2 regions of the Acinetobacter sp. S40 genome follow, and region 1 is predicted to be linked to the other one. Evidence: riboswitches for the same ligand, from Rfam matches in the RefSeq annotation. Region 1 holds a riboswitch; the other holds the start of a gene.

Region 1 (9,189 bases):
CTCATTTGATAGCAATGGTTTGAATGCCAAACCTTAGGGGTCTCCACTAGAATAACTGTTCAAAAAGAACCAGGAAAATATAATACATGTCAATGTTTAATATCGTTCGTAAAGAATTTCAGTTTGGTCAACATCAAGTTGTTTTAGAAACTGGCCGTGTGGCGCGTCAGGCAAATACAGTATTAGTGACAATGGGCGGTGTGACTGTCCTTGTTGCCGTGGTTGCACAGCCAAAAGCAAAAGCAGGTCAGGACTTCTTCCCACTTACTGTTAATTATCAAGAAAAACAATATGCTGCTGGTCGTATCCCAGGAGGATATGGTAAGCGTGAAGGACGTGCATCTGAAGCTGAAACGTTGATTTCACGCTTGATTGACCGTCCAATTCGCCCATTGTTCCCAGAAGGCTATTTCAATGAAATTCAGGTAACAGCCACGGTTGTTTCTTCTGATAAGACCATGGATGCAGACATTGCTGCAATGCTGGGTACTTCAGCTGCATTGTCAATCGCAGGTACGCCATTTAGAGGGCCAATTGGTGGTGCACGTGTAGGCTTAATCAATGGTGAATACGTTCTTAACCCGAATTTTGAACAACTTGCACAATCAGATCTTGATCTTGTTGTTGCTGGTACAGAATCAGCAGTACTGATGGTTGAATCTGAAGCTAAAGAGCTTTCAGAAGATCAAATGTTAGGTGCTGTACTTTTCGGTCATGATGAAATGCAAATTGCAATTCAGGCGATCAAAGAGTTTGCAGCAGCAGCCGGTGCTGTTGAATCGACTTGGGTTGCTCCAAGCAAAAACGAAACATTGCTTGAGCAATTAAAAGCAGCTTTCGAGGCTAAAATTTCAGAAGCATATACCATTGCGGTGAAACAAGATCGTTATGCTGCACTTGATGCATTGTATGCGGAAGCGGTTGCCCAATTTGTTCCTGAAAATGACGAAACAGGTATTGCAGACGAAGTAAACGAATTATTTGAAGACCTGAAATACCGTACTGTACGTGACAATATCCTGTCAGGTAAGCCGCGTATTGATGGACGTGATACTAAAACAGTTCGTGGTATCGATGTGCAAGTTGGCGTATTGGAACGTGCGCATGGTTCAGCACTGTTCACACGTGGTGAAACTCAGGCATTGGTAACCACCACGTTAGGTAACACTCGTGATGCGCTTATGGTTGATACGCTTGCAGGAACGAAAACTGACAACTTTATGTTGCATTATAACTTCCCAGCGTATTCTGTAGGTGAAACAGGCCGTGAATCTGGTCCTAAACGTCGTGAAATTGGTCATGGTCGTTTGGCTCGCCGTGGTGTACAGGCTGTATTGCCAGCAGCAGATCGCTTCCCATATGTGATTCGTATCGTATCTGACATTACTGAATCAAATGGTTCATCTTCAATGGCGTCAGTATGTGGTGCTTCATTGTCACTTATGGATGCCGGTGTGCCTTTAAAAGCACCAGTTGCTGGTATTGCAATGGGTCTGGTTAAAGAAGGTGAGCGTTTTGCAGTTCTGTCAGACATCTTGGGTGATGAAGATCATTTGGGTGATATGGACTTTAAAGTTGCAGGTTCTGCCAATGGTATTACTGCATTGCAAATGGACATTAAAATCGAAGGGATTACCGAAGAGATTATGGAAGTTGCATTGAATCAGGCTTATGCAGGTCGTATGCACATCCTGAATGAAATGAACAAAGTGATTTCTCGTGCGCGTCCAGAAATTTCAATGTTTGCACCAACATTTGAAGTCATTACCATTAATCCTGATAAGATCCGTGATGTCATTGGGAAAGGTGGTGCGACTATTCGTCAAATCACTGAAGAAACCAAAGCTGCAATTGATATTGAAGACAACGGTACTGTGCGCGTATTTGGTGAATCGAAAGCAGCGGCACGTGCTGCAATTGCTAAGATTCAAGCTCTTACTGCTGAAGTTGAACCGGGTAAAATCTATGACGGTAAAGTAATCCGTATCGTTGAATTTGGTGCATTTGTGAACATTATGCCGGGTACAGATGGTTTACTTCACATCTCTCAAATTTCAAATGAACGTGTTGCCAACGTAACTGACGTGCTTAAAGAAGGTCAAGAAGTCAAGGTTCAAGTTGCTGATGTGGACAACCGTGGCCGTATTAAACTAACAATGAAAGATATTGAACAGGCATAATAAAGCCTAATTAATATTTCATAAAAAATCCGCCTCGGCGGATTTTTTATTTCAATCAGAAAATTATTGTTCGGCCTGTTTCAGCATTTTATACAGTTCATCTTTGAGTTTTAGTTTCTGGCGTTTTAAGTCCTCAATTTCCTCTAGACCATTGGTAACTGGATTCTGTTCTAAACGAATAATCTTATGATCTAGCACATTGTGTTCTTCAAAAACTTTGGAAAAATGAGCATCATCTTGTTTGAGCTGACTGATTAGAGCGCGGTATTCTGGGAACATAAATTCACCTTTTTATTTCATGTTTAAATGCATTTCTCTAATTTGAGTATGCTTAAAATTGACTAAAAATGATTTCAAAAAAGATAGGCGAGTGATACAGATTTAATCCTTAAAAATAGTAGGACTTTATGCTAAAATATGGCAGTTTTCTTTCGTAAATATTTTGTAAGTTATGTAATATTTCCATACCATCCATTAAGATGAGTGCCTTTTAAGGGCGATTATGTATAGAGATAAGTGGGATAAAAATACTTAAATACTCTATAGGAAATTGTGGTTTAGTTAAGATTTTATCCAATCAAATATGCTAAAAATAACAATAGAGATTAAGAGACATTGTTATGCAGATTTATTATTTTTATCGGCACTCTACAGAACAATATGTATTTTTAAGTCATGAACATCAAGCTGATCATCCATTGATTTTTCAATGGGTGGATTGCTTGCGTGAAGATGTCGTCAACCATGCTGAAGAATGGCAACAAAAAATTAGAGCAATGACAGAACTCACGATTAATGAGTTTCATATTCGTGATATTTTAAATATTGACCATCCCTGTGATTTTGACACGATGGAAGATTATGATGTTCTCATCTTTAGAAAAATTATTACACCAGATGATCATATTGAAAACAATAATGGTTTAGGCGAGCAACATGAGAGTATTTTTGGATTGGCGACGACTCCCATTAGCTTTATCGTAAGTCAACATATTCTCGTCAGTGTCAGAGAGCAGGGCAACAAAGCTGTAGATAATTATGTACAACGCTTTCAGAGTATTTTACAGCGTAATATACAAGAACAAAATAAACCCAGAAAACTTCCCCAAAGCCCCATTGATTTAAGCTTGAGGTTACTCAACACCATCATTGATGGCTATCTGGAGTTACGAACTCCATTAACCCGCCGTGTTGAACACTGGCAACGAGAATTATTACAGGGAAGAAAACGTTTTAATCAATGGCCCCAGCTATTTCAGGAAAATATGGCATTTCAGCAAGTTGAAAATCTATGTGAAGAACAGATTGAAACTTTGCAAGAATTACGAGATGAATTGGTTGAGAATTATCATCATTTAATGGGGGAGCATGCCACAGAGTCACCTGATCTGTTATTAGTGCGCATGAATGATTTGGTTAGCCACTTGGAACGTACCCAGAAACATACGTCACGATTACGCATGGCGATTCAGTCGGCGATAGATTTGCATTTTAACGCGATTGCTAATCAGACCAATGAAAATATGCGTATTTTAGCCATTATTACTGCGGTTTTTGCACCATTAACGTTGTTAACGGGTGTGTATGGGATGAACTTTGAATTTATTCCCGGTCTAAAATCTCCCCTTGGCTTTTGGATGATGCTCGGGGTTATGCTTTTGTGTACGGTATTGTTGCTTTATTATTTTTATCGACAACATTTAGTGGGTCGTGGTGAAAAGAGCGTGATTGAACTCTTGGCACAGCAAAAACGCCAGCATAATGTTAATTTATTCTGGTTTTTAGAGTATGAACCCTTGAAGCAGACGCTAAAAGAGGTTGAAAAAATGACCAAGTTCAAATAGAACCTAAGGTAAGTGAACTTCACATTTAAATTTTGCTGAGTTAGACTTGAGTTACAGGAGATGGCATTCCTCCTGCTACAAACCGCCCTTATACGGGCTAATGATGCCTACGACCCTTTCATTCGACAGGGAGCGTAGGCGTACGTGCTCTGTTTGATAAAAATGATTTTGGAGCATGTGGTTATTATGTATTATTCACTTCTTTCTATTGCCCTAGGTTCTATATTAGGGGCTTGGTCCCGCTGGTTTCTCGGCTTAAAATTTAATGCAACGTTTGAAAATATACCACTAGGGACTTTATTGGCCAATTTAATTGGTGGTTTTATCATTGGTTTCGCCATCGCGTTTTTTGCCAACAGTAGTTTGAGCCCCAATTATAAATTATTTATTATTACTGGCTTTTGTGGTGCGCTCACGACCTTTTCGACCTTTTCGGCAGAAGTGGTAGGTTTATTACAGCAGCAAAAAATTTCAGTTGCGATTTTCATGATTTGTATTCATTTACTGGGTTCCTTGATTTGTACCATTTTAGGCTTATTGTCTTATCAATGGATGACCCAACACTAAATCGAAGAAAAGTCAGTTCGCGATCAGTGAGATGATCGCGAGGAATGGAGTGATTAGGATTGATTGGGGCGAATTTTTCGGCGTAGATGATGAACTTCATCAATCAAATCCAACATGACTGCAACTGCTGAAAGACTGGCATCGAAATCTCGTTGTAACCGATAGGCTCGTCGAGCGCGGATAACATCGGTGCTAGAAAAACGATACTGCTGTGGCTGACCCGAGGCTGATAGAATGTCATAGTCGATCAGTTGTAAAATCCATTCGGGACTTTGACCACTGATTTGAGCAAAATGAGTCAAATCAAATGTACATTGTTCATCAATGATTTCTGCTTCATTCAATCCGCTATATACGATTTCACGATAATGAATTGTGGGCATCATTCAGCTCCTTATGAACGGGGTGTAAAGGATGAAAAGGCTACAGCAAAATTTTCATAGGCTTGCTGTTGTTCTTCGGTCGTGGCCTGAGGCAGTACTATATTCAGCACCAAATAAAGATTGCCGGGTACTTTATTCGGAATTCCTTTATCTTTCAGGCGAAGTTGTTGACCTGTTTTTGCATTTTTAGGTAAATTAACACCGAGTTTACCTGCCGGGGTGTTGACTTCAATTTTTTGTCCCAGTGCAGCTTCCCAAGGTGTAACATCCACCGTTGCATAAACGTCCGCGCCTTCTACACGCACGCGATCGGTATCTTTATATTGAATTTCAATATAGAGATCACCATTTTCACCCCCATTGATTCCACTTTGGCCTTGTCCACTTAGGCGAATTTGCTGGCCTTCTTTCATGCCTTTTGGGATTTTTACCTGTAAAGTTTTACGTTGAACCTCAGGCTCGCCATAAGCATTGACAGTTGGAATTTGAAGCGTGATATTTTGAGTTGTTCCATGATATGCAATCTCCACATCTACTTCGATGCTAGCATGTTGATCTTCACCACGATGACTCCGTTTTTGGCGTTGATATTGGTAATCGCCCCCACCAAAACCTGAGCCAAAACGACCGAATAGATCTTCAAAGCCCTGAAAGTCAGAAGCATTACCCTGACGGTAAAATTGCGCACCATCAAAACCACTCGCCGCACCCTGACCATTTTGTCCAAACCCTGCAAAGCCTTGAGGATGATCTAGCATTTGATCATATTCCGCTTTTTTTTCTGGATTGCTTAAGGTGTCATAGGCGACATTGATCGCTTGCATTTTTGCTTCTGAATCAGATTCTTTACTGACATCAGGATGATATTTTCGTGCAAGTTTTCGATAGCTTTTCTTAATTTCATCTGGAGTTGCATTACGTGAAACCCCAAGTTCTTCATAGTAATTTTTTGCCATAAAAGCTCTTTTAAAATTGGGTTTTATTTCTTTTAATTATGGTGATGAACTGAGCAATTACAAGACGGTAAATATACTAAAATGTTGATATTTGGAAAACAAATTTTTAAATGGATAAAGTTTTTAGGTGATTCATTTAAAACTTTATCCACTATGGATGAGCTACTGAAATTATTTTTTTAGTATCATTTTTTCAATTTTATTATTGATATTTAATCCATGTCACACTACGTCCTACCACTGAAATTCCAACATAGCCTCGTAAGGTCAAATGTTTGCCTGATGCGTTAATTTTGGCTTTGGCTTGGTAGACTTTGCCGCTAATTGGATCAAGTACATGGCCTTGAATATATTCATAAGGGTTATTGGGATTTTGTTTGAAGTCATAAACAAAAGGTAAACCAATAAACGGTTTTCCTTTTAACGCGCCAGGGCATTGTTCACATATTTCCATTTTAGGCCGTCCTGGAATTGCACGCGTTTCAATAATAATTCCAGTATAGGTACCATTTGGATTTTTCTTCACTTCTACATCGGCACGTGAGTAACCACTCCGATCATCAATCGTTTTCCATTTTCCTACAATTGGATCAGGCTGCTCAGCATGCGTATAGGCTGTCAGTATTGTCATTGTGAGCAGTAAAATTCCCTTAAGTTTCATTTTTTGTACATCCCCCGATGTATGAATTAAATTTGTTTTAGAATAAAAACTCTATTTTAAAGGGGTGTTTTATATAAATACAAATAGAAACAAATATTTATAGTTTAAATGCATCACATATTTTTTTAAAAATGTCAGAATAAAAATCAATTTTTCACATAAAATAAAGACTTTGTGTAATCATCAAAGTTTATAAAATTTAGAGAATAAAAAGCCCCGTATAACTACAGGGCATATTTAAAATAAATGCTGTTGAAGGTTTAGCTTAAATGTTCACCAAATAAACCTAATGCTTCTTCCGCGGTAAAGCTATATTGAGTATTACAGAACTGACAATCCATACAAATAGGGTTTTGCTCTGCAAGCGTTTCACGTACCGATTCGACACCAATCTGGATTAAAGCTTCGGCACAGCGTTCTTTCGAGCAGGTGCAGCCAAATTTGAGGTGCTCAACTTCAGGCAATCGCACTTGTTCTTCATTGTAAAGACGATACAAAATTTCATTGGCAGAAAGTTCAGTCAATTCCTCTGCCTTCAATGTTTCAGTCAGCATAGTCAAACGAGGCCAGATATCTTCATCCACTAGTTTTTGTTCTTCTTCATTATTTCGTGGCAATAATTGAATGAGTAAACCACCAGAGCGTTTTGCCGTGGTTGCCAGTACAATGTGAGTCGGAATCTGTGCAGATAAATCATAATACTGCATTAAGCAACCTGCCAGTGTCGGCTGATCTAGTGGGACAATGCCCTGATAACGTTCACCAAATTCGGGTTCAATATTAATAAATAACACAGGGTTGTGCAGATGACGCAGTACTACACTGCTATCACTACCTTCCTGAAAATGAGGATCTTCTTCATAATCTGCTAGTGCACGTACTTCACCCAAGTGATTACATTCTGCCATTGCCCATTTAAAGGTACCTGAAGCCTGTATCTGTAAGCTAATTCGCCCTTTAATTTTTAAGGTACTGGCAAGTAATGCAGTGGCACTTAACATTTCTCCGAGTAACGCTTTGACGGCGGGCATATAGTTGCGTTGCGCCAGAATAGTTTGCAAGGCTTCCTCAAGATGAACGACTTCTCCACGAACAGGGCAGTCCTCAATATAAAAACGTTGGCGTAGATCAGACATATTTTTCTCCATAACCCTGTCTTAATGGTGTCTGTATTGTAAAACACAAGTCATTGTGGATCATCCCGTGTCACATCAATACGATGATTTTGTGTAGCGTTTTCTAAACTGCGTTTTAGATTTACACCTGTACTGACGGGTTGATCACGAGCATCACTTTCAAATAAATGTTCCAGTTCGGCAAGCATATCACGGTGAGTTTCAACGATTTTTTGTTCATCGGTATAGATGCTTTGCTGCCTTGCCAGCAATTTTTCATCATAATCCCGAAAAGTTTCGATATTTTCATAGGCTTGTTGAGCTGGAATACCTAAATCACACAAGACTCGATAAGCCATGCCGAGTGAGGATAAATAGGTTTCACGCCAGATATATTCGATGCCTAAATCGCGCAGTAAATGAACATGATGTCGATCTCTTGCTCGTACAAATAGTCTAAGTTCAGGATAATTCAGGCGAATGTGTCGTGCCACATTCATATTGTCTTCAACATCGTCAATCGATAAAACAAAGATTCTGGCTTTTTCAATCCCTGCCGCGCGTAGAATATCGGGTTGAGTCACATCACCATAATACAGAGTTCCACCGTAGCGACGTACGAAATCAATGCGCTGCATATTGTTATCAATGGCGGTAAAACTAAAATGATGCAACCGTGCGATACGCGCAATAATTTGTCCAAAACGACCAAACCCCGCAATAATAATAGGGTGATCATGGGCAGGGATATCATCGTACTCGGGTATTTTATCCTTAAAAATAACAGGAATAATTTTAGAAGTAATTAACCAATATAAAACTGGAGTTAGCATCATGGATAATGTGACGATCAGGGTGACGGGTTCCACCAGCGCTTGAGTCAGCACTTTTTCACTTTTGGCTGCACTAAGTACAACAAAGGCAAATTCACCACCTTGTGCTAAACAGGTTCCCATCAGCAGGCTATTTTTCCAACTATACTGATTAAATCGTGCAATTACCGTTAAAACGATCAGCTTTATGAGCATTAAACTGATCGCACCCCCAATAATCAGCCACGGCATATCGACAAAAAGTGAAATCTGGGTGGTCATCCCAACAGTCATAAAAAATAGACCAAGCAGTAATCCCTTGAAGGGCGCTATGCTGGCTTCAAGCTCATGACGAAACTCAGAATCTGCCAGTAGTACACCTGTTAAAAATGCGCCCAGTGTGGTGCTGATTCCTAATAAATCCATCAGTAGAACCACAGCCATTACAATAAATAAGCCCACTGCGGTAATCAGTTCATTTGCACCGCTACGGGCAACGAAGCGGAAAAAATAACGCAAAATATAACGACTAAAGAGGAATAAACCCGTAAACATTGCAATAATAGCCGCAAAATAAGCTATTCCATGATGCGTGGTCTGTGTGCCAGCGAGGAGTGGAATTAGGGCCAAAAGCGGAATTGCCGCAATGTCCTGAAACAATAGAATGGAAA
Region 2 (9,189 bases), on a different contig from region 1:
CTGCTGTTGAATCAACTGGTCTACATTCGTGGGATCTAGCCGAACAGTTAAATATTCAATATGAATGTAGGGATTGATTTGCATCAGCCGTTTTGCTAGAACTTCTGCTTTATACTGTCCAATATCGTCAGGTGTAAACGCTATTTGTCGCTGTAGATTACTCACTTCAATAATGTCTGCATCAATTATAGTGAGTTTCCCAACACCTGCACGAGCCAATAATTCTGCACTCGTACAACCTATTCCACCTGCACCGATAATCAGAACATTTGCCAGCTTCAACCGTTCCTGAGCGTCTATATCCCAACCATCCAGAAGAATCTGACGACTATATAAATGCATTTCGCTGTCACTGAGTTCCAGCTCAGAATTTAGCTGATCATTCACTTATTTATGCTCATCACTATTTAAGTATTGTCTATTATAAAAAGAATAGCGCGTCATTTAATATTTTATTTTATCTAATTGAATTTTAAAAAAATGAACAAGGGCTGCCCAAGCAGCTCCTGTTTTATCAAATATAGGATGTCTTAAATATCTTTGTGGGGCTCATAAGCCGCGACGGATTTTCTGATTTCTTCCTGTGCCTCAGCCAAGTCACCCCAGCCTCTAAATTTAACCCATTTCTCAGGTTCAATGTCTTTGTAATGTTCAAAGAAATGCTGAATACGCGCTAGACTCGAAGATGGTAAATCGTCCAGACTCTGAACCCCTTCATATAAAGAACTAAGTTTACTATGCGGCACAGCAATAATTTTCGCATCAATGCCGTGTTCATCTTCCATATACATAATGCCCACTGGACGACTGCGAATAACACTACCACTTACTACTGGATAAGGCGCAAAAACCAGTACATCCAATGGATCACCATCATCACTTAATGTTTGCGGAATATAACCATAATTCTCAGGATAGCTCATGGCGGTAAACAAAAACCGATCTACAAATAATGCATCAAACTCTTTATTGACTTCATATTTAATCGGCAAGCTATCTTTAGCAATTTCAATGATGGTATAAAAATCATCAGGAGGATTAATCCCTGCCCTTACATTTTTAAAGCTCATTTTATTCTCCCGACCCAATTACGCCAAACTCCACATCAAGCTTCACATAAAATAATTCAAGCTCAATTTCTTTTAGATAAGCAAATAATTGCTCAGACTCTTGTGCCGTTAATATAAACTGAATCAAAACTGGCTGATCCACCATTTCAAAAAACCCTGCTGAATGAAACTTACCACGATGATCCAGCCCTTCACGACCATTAACCACCGTAGCACCACGTAAATTCATTTTTTTTGCGACATCCAATAGCCAGCGATGAATCGGGATGCCCTCCTGAGTCACGCTTAATTGGGAATAGAAAGTAATTTGATATCCTTGCATTTTTTCTCGCTCTTTTTTTAAAGTTAAAAGTCTGCTCTTTTTTGAATAAGCGTCATAAATGCAAAGGATGAAATATTTTAAAGCGCCGTATAGGAACACTTTTTTTAGCAATAAAGATAAATATTATTTTCATTATTTACTCCAATTTTGAAAATCAGAGTAAGCACCTACGCCCTCTGATCTATCAGAAGTTCGTAGGCATCATTAGTCATTATGACGGTTTGTATAAGGGGGAATGCCATCCCCTTTTATGGTAATTAATATAGCAAAAAAAAGAAAATGTGGAGAACTTTTCACTATTCAATAACAATTTTTATCGCTTTAAATTTGTACTTTCATGAAATTGCTTTAAACTAAATTTCTAATGAAAGTCGCTTTTATACGTGATTTCTCCCCCTTCCTTTTTACTTTGTCATATAGTTTGAGTCAATGAGTTATAAACACAATAATCTTTTAGCAATGCGTGAAAACTACTGGAATGATATTGATTCCAGTCATGTCATCGCGGAGAAACAATTTTTTTGTAACACTCTGAATGAGTATGGGATTTTTGAAAATGCCACATTAGAAGATGCTAAATATTTTTTCTTCACGCTGCCCAGCATTATTATTGTTAAAGGTTATGCGCTAGGTTTTATGCATAAAACCGTTCAGACTATGATTGATCAGCATATTTTGAGTCATGTTGAACAACTTAAGACGCGACAACTATTTAAAATTCAATTTCGCCAATAACAACCTTAAATTTATTGAGGACTTTTACGACAATTTTTTGGCTGAATTTAACCCTAAATCAGATCATCGTCTGCATTAATTTTGAGAATATATTGTTCTCTTCGCTATATAAATGAACATTTTTTGTACTTTTCTGATGTTTCGGATAAACATTCTTTCTCTCTAACTGTTTTAATACGGTTATAGCATGTAATATTCGCTACTATGATAATCATTGACTGTGCATGACTTTAGCAAGGATTTTATATGTCTGATCAGAACGATAAGCTCAAGAACCTAAAAACATCTTCTATGGATCGACGCTTATCTATCGCTAAAGCCTCATTGCTGGCGGGTACTCGCTGGGCAACGGCAAACGCATCTTCTCTTTTCTCAAGTGAAGAAGAAAAAGAGAAAAAACGTAAAAAAGCGATGGCTGAACAGGCAAATTATCTGGTTTCAGAAATCGGTAAGCTAAAAGGTTCTATCGTCAAAATTGGGCAAATGATGGCTCTTTATGGCGAACATTTTTTACCTGACGAAATTACTCAAGCGTTAAATACACTAAATAATCAAACTGTTGCCCTCGCGTGGCCTGCGATAAAAGAACATTTGCAAGAGCAACTAGGTGATAAAATTCATGACCTTACTATTGACCATGAACCCATTGGTACAGCTTCACTTGCTCAAGTACACCGCGCGACTCGTAAATCAGATGGCTTAGAACTGGTCTTAAAAATTCAATACCCGGGTGTTGCTGAAGCGATTGATTCAGATATGAGCTTATTTAAAAATATGCTCAAGCTTACTCGTATGGTGCCTCAAACCCGTGAATTTGATCAATGGTTTGAAGAAGTTCGTGAAATGATGCATCGTGAAGTTAGTTACGATATTGAGGCAGCCACCACACGCCGTTTTGCTGAACGCCTTAAAAGTGATCCGCGTTACGTAGTTCCACATATTATCGATACTTATTGTACCGACAAAATTTTATGCATGACCTTTGAACGTGGTGTGCCCATTAACAGCCCCGTTATGCTCTCACTTCCTCAAGAGCGCCGTAATCTGCTCGGTGAAGCTTCACTTGAAATCGCTGTTCGTGAAATTTTTGAATGGGGTGAAATGCAGACCGATCCAAACTTTGGTAATTATCTGGTACGTCTAGGTGATGGCAATGAGATCAAAGATAAAATTGTCTTACTTGACTTTGGTGCAATCCGACAATTTGATGATCATCTACTGAATGTCGCCCGCAATTTAATCAAAGCTGGCTATCAACATGATGCTGATGCCATGGTGAAAGCCATGACTGGATATGAGTTTTTTGATTCGATTCCACAAAGCATTAAACCAGATATGGCCAAAGTATTTTTACTGGCGACAGAAGCGTTTAGCTGCCCTGAAAATAATCCAGAAATGCCTGAAGGTCTTATGGATGAACATGAACGTTATAACTGGAAAAAAAGCCAACTGCATAGTCGCGTGATGCAGCAAGCCAGTAAATCAATGGCTTCTCGTTTTTTTTCAGTTCCGCCCAAAGAGTTTATGTTTATTAGTCGCAAATTTATCGGTGCCTATACGTTTATGACTGTGATTGATGCACGAACCAATGTTCGGCATATGATCCGTGAATATGCTTAAAACCGCCCGCAATGTTCACTGACTAGGCTATGAATTTGTCAGCCTAGTCAATTTATCACTTTACTGCCCTTTGCTTGTTTATAATTTTTATATAAAATTCATTCTATTAGCCTTATTATGTCCTTTTAATTCTCCATTTATCTGCCTGAAATATCACTGTCAACACTGACATGGTTTTTTGATTTGAGGCATGTCAGCATAAAAACAATAACTAAACTGCGAAGGATGCAGCACAATGACCAATATGGTGAATAAAGCCCAGGGTTTTGGACTTTCATTACTTACAAAAATGGCTTCCAGCGATCTACTCGATCAATTAAAGCTACGCAAATTTGTCGAAAAATCACTGTATCAAGGTTCAAAAACTGGATTTAAGGCGCTTACGCATACCCAAAAAGCATTTAAACCTCAAAATATTGATCGTCAACGCTTACCTAGCCAACAGAAAAATCTATTCGATCTTAGCCTGACTGAAGAACAGCAAATGACGGTCGAGGCAATGTCTCAATTTGCACAAGAGGTTTTGGCTCCACTTGCACATCAAGCTGATCATGATCATAAATTTCCAGAAGAGTTATGGCAATACATTGAAGATTTGGGACTAAACTACTATGCGCTGCCAGAAGCATTAGGGGGTGTTGCTGCAGAACAAAATATTGTCAGTAATATCCTGATTGCTGAATATCTCGCAAAAGGTGATTTTAGCCTAACCGCAGGCTTGCTGAGTACATTTAGCGTTATTAATGCGCTTACACGCTGGGGATCCACGGAGGTACAATCAAAGTATCTGACTGCTTTTGCTGAAGATAGTAATATCAAAGCCACCTTTGCCGTACAGGAAAATACTCCCGCCTTTAATCCATTTAAACTCAAAACCAAAGCCACTCATGAAAATGATCAGTTTTATATTACAGGTGAAAAGACCCTTGTAATTTTAGGTGAAACGGCAGATTTACTTCTTGTGAGCGCAGATTTAAATGGTCAAGCTGATCTTTTCGTGGTTGAACGTGAAGACAGCATTCAATTAAAAAATGCTTCAGCAATGGGACTCAAAGCAACAGAAACCGTCACTTTAATTTTTAATAAAACCCCTGCTATACGCTTAGGCGATCACGAGTTTGACTACAGTACATTTATAGATCTGGGAAATCTGATGTGGTGTGCGATGGCTGTAGGTACGTGTGAAGCTGTTAAAGCATATTGCATTACATATGCCAACGAACGTACTGCTTTTGGGGAACCTATTTCTCATCGTCAAAGTGTAGCGTTCATGATTGCGGACATGGCGATTGAAATTGATGCTATGCGAATGTTGATTCTAAATGCAGCTAGTTTGGCTGAAACAGGCAAGCCATTCCATCGTGAAGTCTATCTGGCTCGTTTACTTTGTGCGGAAAAGTCCATGAAAATCGGGACAGATGGGGTACAAATCTTAGGTGGGCATGGTTTTACCAAAGAACATCCCGTCGAGCGCTGGTATCGCGATTTGCGCGCAACAGCGATATTACATTCTGGCCTGCATGCTTAACTGGAGAAAAATAAAATGAATTTACAAAATCCAAAAAAATTTAAGATGTTGGTAGATCAGGCACACGAAGTTGCAAGAAATGTTCTACGTCCGATTTCCCGTAAATACGATAAAGCGGAGCATGCTTATCCCAAAGAACTGGATATGCTTGCTTCACTGATCGATGGCATGAATGAAGGGGGTGAAGGCATCAATGCTGGCGCAACAGGTGCAGGAAAACGAGGTGAGCAGCAAAATGAAGGTGTAAAAAACGGCACCAATATGTCTACAGCACTTGGGATTATTGAAATGTGTTATGGCGATACAGGCTTATTGTTAAGTATGCCACGTCAGGGGTTAGGAAACTCAGCAATCGCAGCCGTTGCCAATGATGAACAGCTTGATCGTTTTAAAAACACATGGGCTGCTATGGCAATCACAGAACCGGGTTGTGGTTCTGATTCAGCTGCAATTCGAACTACCGCGACCAAAGAGGGTGACGACTACATCCTCAATGGTGAAAAAATCTTTGTAACTTCAGGTGAACGTGCTGACTCAGTGGTTGTTTGGGCTACACTGGATCGCAAATTAGGTCGTGCAGCAATCAAATCCTTTGTAGTCCCCAAAGGTACGCCCGGCATGAAAGTTGAACGTTTAGAACATAAGTTAGGGATTAAAGCCTCTGATACAGCTGCGATCAGTTTTGTTGACTGTCGTGTTCCTGCGGCTAATCTTCTGGGCAATGCTGAAGTCGACGTAGCCAAAGGCTTTGCAGGCGTGATGGAAACCTTTGACAATACCCGTCCATTAGTTGCAGCGATGGCCGTTGGTTGTGCGAAGGCTTCGTTGGAACGCATTAAGGAAATCTTTAAAGATGAACTCGAAGCGGACTATGCAACCCCGTATCTACAAACCTCAAACCTTGCAGCTCAAATTTATCGTATGGAAGCTGAATGGGAGGCTGCGCGCTTGCTTACCTTAAAAGCAACATGGATGGCAGATAATAAAAAGCCGAACTCTAAGGAAGCATCTATTGCCAAAGCAAAAGCAGGACGCATTGGTAACGAAATTACCCTAAAATGTGTCGAATTAGCAGCAAGCGTAGGTTACAGCGAAGATGAATTATTGGAAAAATGGGCACGTGATTCAAAAATTCTAGATATTTTTGAAGGAACACAACAAATCCAACAGCTCATCATCGCTCGCCGTGAATTAGGTAAATCATCAAGTGAATTGAAATGATATTGAACTAGGATTTATTGGGAATTAATCAACTTGAGTGGGATCTGAATTTGGGCTAGATTCGATCCCACTTTTATTTTATTTCAATGTATCCATGTATTCTATACGCCAGATTCAAGCTCAGGATAATTCTGACATTGCCCGCATTATACGTGAAGTTTCCAAAGAATATGGGCTGGCAACAGATGCCGGCTTTGCCGTTTCGGACCCCATTTTAGATCAACTTTCTAAAGTTTATAACCAACCCAATAGCCAATATTGGGTCATTGTAGACCAAAATCAAAATGTACTGGGCGGTGGCGGCATTTCACCCCTATTGGGTGATGCGACATTACTCGAAATCCAAAAAATGTATTTCTTACCTGTTTTGCGTGGAAAAGGCTTTGCGAAGAGGCTTTTACAGCAATGCTTTGATTTTGCCAAAGCCCAAAATTTTACTGCCTGTTATCTTGAAACGACAGCGACACTCAAAGAAGCTATCGGATTATATGAACAATTAGGTTTTCAACACTTAACTCAGCCTCGCGGTCAAACAGGTCATAGTCACGCCTGTGAAATCTGGATGCTTAAAACGCTTTAACTACGAATCTAAGCCTATAAAAAAAGCCCTAACTAAGTTAGGGCTGTTCAAAGGAAATTAAAATTAAGAAAATTAACGGTTTTAGTTTGTTTCAGTTTGCAATGATTTATCCACCAAACCGAACTTGGCAAACAGTTTTGCGCGACGTTTTGGATAAATGTTGGCTTTATTTAAATCGCCTTTATAGTGATTCAGAACACGTTTATCCATCATCTTAAACCAAAGTGGTGGAATCATGGCAGGAAGCAACATACTGGCATAACCACTTGGTAACTCTGGCGCTTCGTCAAAATGACGCAATGCCTGAAATGGGCGGGTTGGATAGGCATGATGATCTGAATGACGTTGTAGTTGATACAAGAATAAATTAGTCACAATATTATTATTGTTCCAGCTATGCTCTGGCATGGTTCGTTCGTAACTGCCATCCGCTTTTTTCTGGCGTAACAACCCATAATGTTCAATATAATTAATAATTTCAAATAAACTAATGCCATAAAAAGCTTGAGTGGCTAAATAAGGAATGACCCCCTTTCCAAATAATTTGACCATAGACGCATGAAACGTTGCACTCATTGCCCAGCCTTGTAATAGTTCATTGTCTTTCGACCAAAACTCTTTACCCTTACGCTTTAAGCGTGCAGTTTCTATTTCAATCGCAGATTTAAAAGATCCGATCACAGTACGAGGCCAAAACTCATAAAAAGTCTCGCCCATTTGTGAAGACGCTGGATCTTCAGGGGTCGCAGCGCGTTTATGGTGTCCATAAGGGTGTTCAACGCGAAAATGATTATATCCTGTTGGCACAAGCGCCAAGTGAGATAAAATATGATCTATTCGATCAGATTTATGGCTTAATTCATGCGCGGTATTAATTGCAATACCGTTAATCGCACCCATGGAGATGCCCAATAAAATCTTATCGATAAAAGATGTCTGTTTACGGCTGGCAATATAACAGGCATAAACGTTTGCAGCATATTGTAAAGGAATAAAACTTTTTACTAATTTGGAATAATATGGATCATTTTCAAGCAGTTTAATATCATCAGTAGTTGGGTTATTGGCATCTTTCCCAATCATGGTATCAATAGAAGGAATGATCACATGTAATACAATTGGACCACCCAAAGCAAAGATTTTTTTGAGGGGACGTGGAGAAAACTGATAACCCGCTAAAATACCAATGCCAATAACGGGTAAAGCTGGGCCCAACATCCATAAATAGCGTTTACGATCCAATTGTAGCTTTGACTTTGCAGCCATGGCGACTAATTCTTCTTGAACTTTTACTGGAGCATTCATATTTTGCATCCTTTCTTTCTTGATATCTGTATCTTGTTGAATTTATACTTTGAATGACAGTTGCATGCGTCCAAAAAACCTATGTAAAAGTCTTTGGCATTTTCGACCATTTTTTTGTCCTAAAATCACATTTTTAGTCTAAACCTTTTGCCTATCAATACTGGAAATAAGAAATTTAAAACGAATATGGATGCATTAAGCAAAATTTTTGACGATATTCATTTAAATAAATCTGAATATATTTATATTAAAGCGCAGGGAGAATGGTCATTTTCCATGCGAGAACAAAATGCTGTTATTGCTCATATTATATTAATGGGATCTGCTCATTTTAAGATTGATGCAAATACAAGTTTAACAGCCCAAGCGGGAGATATTGTCCTGATTCCATCAGGAAACGCACACCATGGTTCTCATAGTAATAAAAATAAATTAATTGATAGTTTAGATATAAGCAATTTTTTTAAAGGTCACCGTAATGATGCTATTGAAATTGGAACTCAATCTCCTGAATCTGCATTAGTATTTACCGTACGTTGTCATATTGATACATTAATGGCGCGTCCTTTACTTAATGCCCTTCCTTCTTATATTCATATCCATCATGCGATGAGTTCAACTGGCCCTGAATGGTTAAGAGTTGGTCTATATTTTGTGGCACTTGAAACTCAGCGCATTCAACCTGGACGTGATAAAATTTTTGACCATTTGATGACTATTTTATTAATCGAATGTGTGAGGGATTATATTACCCAGCTCGATGACCAAAGCTCTTGGCTGAATGCTCTAAGCCATCCCGAACTTTCCA

What was found. Region 1 has a riboswitch for fluoride ahead of crcB (fluoride efflux transporter CrcB). Riboswitches for the same ligand answer to the same signal wherever they lie in the genome.
Region 2: it holds a riboswitch for fluoride, as region 1 does, so the genes downstream of both, IAE19_RS06535 (DUF190 domain-containing protein) here and crcB (fluoride efflux transporter CrcB) in region 1, are expected to answer to the same signal.

The regions. Positions count from the first base shown of each region.
Region 1 is NZ_JACVTU010000001.1:380,429-389,617, forward strand. It holds gene pnp (polyribonucleotide nucleotidyltransferase) at 93-2,180, shown strand; gene IAE19_RS01700 (YdcH family protein) at 2,244-2,459, opposite strand; gene IAE19_RS01705 (magnesium transporter CorA family protein) at 2,801-4,024, shown strand; fluoride riboswitch at 4,072-4,141, shown strand; gene crcB (fluoride efflux transporter CrcB) at 4,211-4,591, shown strand; gene IAE19_RS01715 (chaperone modulator CbpM) at 4,645-4,974, opposite strand; gene IAE19_RS01720 (DnaJ C-terminal domain-containing protein) at 4,986-5,930, opposite strand; gene IAE19_RS01725 (DUF2147 domain-containing protein) at 6,133-6,561, opposite strand; gene IAE19_RS01730 (Hsp33 family molecular chaperone HslO) at 6,852-7,727, opposite strand; gene IAE19_RS01735 (monovalent cation:proton antiporter-2 (CPA2) family protein) at 7,778-9,189, opposite strand, start outside.
Region 2 is NZ_JACVTU010000003.1:304,505-313,693, reverse strand. It holds gene IAE19_RS06545 (HesA/MoeB/ThiF family protein) at 1-342, opposite strand, end outside; gene ppa (inorganic diphosphatase) at 531-1,070, opposite strand; gene IAE19_RS06535 (DUF190 domain-containing protein) at 1,072-1,392, opposite strand; fluoride riboswitch at 1,581-1,647, opposite strand; gene IAE19_RS06530 (hypothetical protein) at 1,822-2,127, shown strand; gene IAE19_RS06525 (ABC1 kinase family protein) at 2,374-3,747, shown strand; gene IAE19_RS06520 (acyl-CoA dehydrogenase family protein) at 3,992-5,275, shown strand; gene IAE19_RS06515 (acyl-CoA dehydrogenase family protein) at 5,291-6,496, shown strand; gene IAE19_RS06510 (GNAT family N-acetyltransferase) at 6,591-7,076, shown strand; gene IAE19_RS06505 (alkane 1-monooxygenase) at 7,158-8,381, opposite strand; gene IAE19_RS06500 (AraC family transcriptional regulator) at 8,568-9,189, shown strand, end outside.